DNA from 2 places in the Streptomyces herbicida genome. Region 2 is predicted to be linked to the other one. Evidence: riboswitches for the same ligand, from Rfam matches in the RefSeq annotation. Region 2 holds a riboswitch; the other holds the start of a gene.
The links. Region 2 has a riboswitch for cyclic di-AMP ahead of Q8A52_RS10225 (M23 family metallopeptidase). Riboswitches for the same ligand answer to the same signal wherever they lie in the genome.
Positions count from the first base shown of each region.

Region 1: it holds a riboswitch for cyclic di-AMP, as region 2 does, so the genes downstream of both, Q8A52_RS21660 (NlpC/P60 family protein) here and Q8A52_RS10225 (M23 family metallopeptidase) in region 2, are expected to answer to the same signal.

Region 1 is NZ_JAUYWJ010000010.1:94,795-96,961, forward strand. Features, by position in the region: gene Q8A52_RS21660 (NlpC/P60 family protein) at 1-911, opposite strand, end outside; cyclic di-AMP (ydaO/yuaA leader) riboswitch at 920-1,091, opposite strand; gene Q8A52_RS21665 (hypothetical protein) at 1,241-1,384, opposite strand; gene Q8A52_RS21675 (DUF1996 domain-containing protein) at 1,908-2,167, shown strand, end outside.
Region 2 is NZ_JAUYWJ010000004.1:119,441-121,607, reverse strand. Features, by position in the region: gene Q8A52_RS10230 (SGNH/GDSL hydrolase family protein) at 1-130, opposite strand, end outside; gene Q8A52_RS10225 (M23 family metallopeptidase) at 382-1,377, opposite strand; cyclic di-AMP (ydaO/yuaA leader) riboswitch at 1,382-1,549, opposite strand; gene Q8A52_RS10220 (alpha-galactosidase) at 1,846-2,167, opposite strand, start outside.

The sequences.
Region 1 (2,167 bases), on a different contig from region 2:
GCGTAGCTCCCCGCGTGGGTGAGCGCGCCCGTGCCGATCACGGTGCCCGTCATGTCTGTCTGCATGGGCAGGTAGCCGGTCGCGAAGGAGTCCGTGTCCGTGAGGGCGTCCATGGCGAACGGGGCCGGGGCAGCGCCGGGGACGGCCTGCTGGACGGGCAGGGTGCCGGTGGTGAAGGAGTCCGTCGTGCCGAGGGTCTCCTGCGGGAACCAGGATTCCTGGGCGGCCGGCCGGGACTCGATCGCCGCGATCGGGGCGCTGCTCCGGGCGGCGTGGCGGCTCAGGAGGTCGCGCGCGGCCGTGAGCTTTCGCTGGTTCTGCCCCTTGGAGTCCGCCGGCGAGGGCCGGCGCGGCCCGGCGGCGGGCGCGGGCAGCAGTGCGCCGGGGGCCGCCTCGAGCTCCAGCCGCGGCTCGGGCACGGCGGGCAGTGCCGCGACGGGCCGCGCGGTCAGCTCCGCGATGGGCCGACCGGGCAACTCGGCCACGGGCCGACCAGGCAACTCGGCCACGGGCCGACCGGTCAGCTCCGCGACGGGACGACCGCTCAACCCGGCGGTCAGCTCCGGCGGGAGAGACCGGGCGGCCTTCTCCGGCTCGGCACCGGGGAAGCCGCCCCGTGCCGGAGCGGCGCCACGATTCCCGGGCGAGCGCTGCTGAGGCATACGGTCGGCGGGCAGTACGGCGGGCACGGTCGGACCCAGCTTGGAGCGCGCCGCGTCGAACCACTGACGGGTCACGCTGTCGAGTTCGGGATCGGTGTCCCCGCCCGGCCGCTTGCGGAGCGGAACTCCGCGGCCACGTTTCCCCGCGGACATCGCGCGGGTCGCGTTGTAGTTCCCCGTGGCGTTCTCGGCCCGGTCGTAGAGGTTGTCGATCCGCTGCCGAACCTCGTCACGGCTCTCCGTCGCCATGGGAGACGTACTCCTTCCGTACTCCGCCTACCGAGTTAGCTGTCGGGTTCGGGCGGTCGATTCCGGAAGGCGTGCCCTACGGCCATGCCCTGGTGGGCAGTTGGGCCGATTCACCCCAATGTCGGTTGGGTCCCCGGCTCCGGCTGCCCCGAAAGGGCCCGGACTCGGCGGAGGCCACGCGGCCCGGCGGGGTTCGCCGGGGGGAGCCGTGCAGCCTGGTCGTCAACCTAACCAACTTGTGCGCCTCGTGTGAAGGTTGACGTGTGAAATGTCCGATACGTATTTGTGATATTCGCTTGGAGGTTCGGTACTGAGGGGTCCTCGGTGACTCAGAGCCGTACGGCGATCAACGCGGTGTCGTCGGTCGCGCCTTCCGTGGGCAGGAGTTCCCGCAGCACGGCATCGGCGAGGGCCTCCGGGTCCGCATCCCGGTAGTGGCGGAAGGGCCGGCGCCGTCGACCACATGCGTGCACCTGCCGAGCGCGTTCAGAGCCCGTGCGGGGCCTTGGGCGACGCGGGAGGCGGCGCTGAGCGCACTATGCCGGCCCGCGAGGTCCTCGCGCTTGCGTCCGAACAGGCGCAGAATCTCCTCGTTGGCGTCCGCGTACACCAACTCGGGTGTCAGCAGTGCCGCCTTGCCGGGCAGGGCCTGGAACGCCGCCGAGTGGTCGATCCCCGCATCATCCGTCTTGGCGAGTATTTCTCCTCGAGTTGTCGCGGCGGGGACGCTGTCGGCGAATGGCGCATTCCTCCCTGGCCCGGCAAGTCGTGACGTTCCGACTCGGATCGCCGCGTTCTCTGTGAGGTTGCGATGAATCTTTGGGGCGGTTGAACACGGTCGCCTCCGGGTCCGTATGGAGCGGGGGACTTCCATGCCGAGCCGGCCTCGACGAGACCAGGGGTACTTCCGTGGGACGCAATACGCGCAGACGCCCGACAGGCGCACGACGCGCGACCTTCGCAGCGGTCGCACTGATGCTGGGCGGAGGGGGGTTGATCGCGGCGAACGTCTACGCCTCCGCCACCGAGAGCGGCTCGGACCAGTCGAGCCAGACCGGCCGGGTGCTGGCCGCCGGCGCGACGATCGACTGCCCGGACGTGGGCAGCCGGCTGACCGATGTGCCGGACGGGGCGAGGGAGGACGTCGACAAACAACTCGCCCTCCTCGACCAGCAGGTTGCCGCGGCCTACCAGCAACTGCAGCAGTGGGGGCAGTCCCAGCAGCAGAACTCCGGGTCCGCCGACGACGCGATCAT
Region 2 (2,167 bases):
CGCCCTCGGGCCGACGGTCCGCGAGAAGTACCGCGAACCGGTCGGCCCAGCCGACGAATGCCCCGTCGGGGCCGGGGTCGCCGACGCCCTCGGTGAAGCTGTCCCCCACCGCCACGTACGACCCGATCACTGATCTGCTGTCACTCTTCGAATCGTCTGCCACATCGGCCCATGATTCACCTTCGGATGTGACCTACGCGATCGTAGGAAGGGGTTGACGAACGGTGAGATAAGACACTCCTAAATAGTTTGCCAACGCGGGAATATGGCGCCGATCGGGCGGGTTGACGCATCGATTGCCCAGCAACACCGAAGGCCGGACCCGGGGGGCAGGGGTCCGGCCTTCGGCGGCGTGGGGGTCGGGACGGGTGCCCGACACGATCAGGCGACGGGCACGCCGTGCGAGCGGAGGTAGGCGACCGGGTCCACGTCCGAGCCGTAGTTCGGCGTGGTGCGGATCTCGAAGTGCAGGTGCGGGCCGGTCACATTGCCGGTCGCGCCGGAAAGCCCGATCTGCCGGCCGGCGGTGACGGACTGACCGGCCGAGACGGAGATCTGGGAGAGGTGGGCGTACTGCGCGTAGTAGCCGTCGTCGAGCTTGACGACGACCTGGTTGCCGTACGCGCCGCCCCAGCCCGCGGAGACGACCGTGCCCGCGGCCACGGCCTTGAGGGAGGTGCCGGTCGGGACGACGAAGTCGACGCCGGTGTGGTAGCCGCTGGACCACATGCTGCCCGCGACGTGGTAGCCGGTGCCGACGGCGGCGTCCGAGACCGGAAGGGTGTAGCCGGACGAGGCGACGGCGGCCTGTACGGTTCCGGCGCTCTCGGTCGAGACGTCGGAGGCGTTCGCGGGGTTCGACGCGGACGACTTCGACGCGGAGGACTCCGTCTCGGACGACTTCGACGCGGACGACTTCGACGCGGACGACTTCGACGCGGACTTCGACGCGGATGAGGACGCGGACGACCGCGAGGGAGCCGGAGCCGAGGGCTTGGCGGCGCCCGCGGCCTTCCCGCCGAGGGCGAGCTTCAGGCCGGGGTGGATCAGCGAAGGGTTGTCGCCGACGGCCTCGCGGTTGTCCCGGTAGAGCCGGTGCCAGCCGCCTCGGACGCTCTGCTCTTCGGCGATCTTCGAAAGGTAGTCGCCGGTCTTCACCGTGTAGGTACGCACGCCCGAATGCGCCGGCGCGGCCTTCTTCGCGACGGCCGGAACCGACTGCACGGCCTGTGCGGATACGGACTGCGAGGTGGCCGCATGGGCACCGGTGGCCCCGATCAACGGCAGAGCCAGCGCCGCGCCGCCGGTACCGGCGACGGCGACCGAACGGCTGAAGCGGCGGGGCTTGGGGCGGCGGTGCTTACCCTTCGCGGGCATGGCGAATTCCTCTCCGGCGCCTGCGAGGTGAGCTGTCGGGTTCGGGCTGGAGCTGCCCGGCCGCGCGAGGCGCGACTTCACCCCTGGCCGTCCCGGAGACCGGAACAGGCATTGGTACCTGGTGGGTCCCCCGCTCCTGCCGTACACGGGTGAGTTTGGGCGGACTCCGGGCGGCGGCAGGATTCGGCGTTCCGTCCGGATTGGTGGCGAACGTAAGCGAGCAAGATGCGAACGGACAAGCAGATGGTTCCTTGTGTCCGGCTTTCGCTTGATCCGTTACGGGAATTCCCAGTCACCCTCTGTGAATTCCCGCGCCGTTCGTCCGATCAATTCCCAGGAAAGGCACGTGAATTACGTGAACATGACGCGCGACGGACGGTCACGAATATGACGCTCCTCACGCACCTGCACCCAGACCCTCTCATTCCAGAGCGAGTTGGATTTAAATGACTAATTCGGGCAGATGGTTCAGATGCGCCGTAGACGGAAAACCGCCGCGTCGAGATCGCCGCGAAGTCCGGTGCGCAGCCCGTGGTGCAGCAGTACGGCACCACGGTGAACTTCGCCCGTTTCGCGGCATTCGTACGCTGCCGCCGGGTCGAGGCCGCGCAGCCGCAGCGCCGGGGGCGGCTCGCCGTAGTGCTGAGCCTGGAGGCAGGCGAGGACCACCGCTTCGTCTCCGAGCACGTACTGCACCGCGCTCAGCCCGCCCTCCGGGGCCCGCAGCCGGTACTGCTCGCCACGCTGCACGACCGGGCGGATGTCCTTGTAGAGCTCCACCCACTCCTTG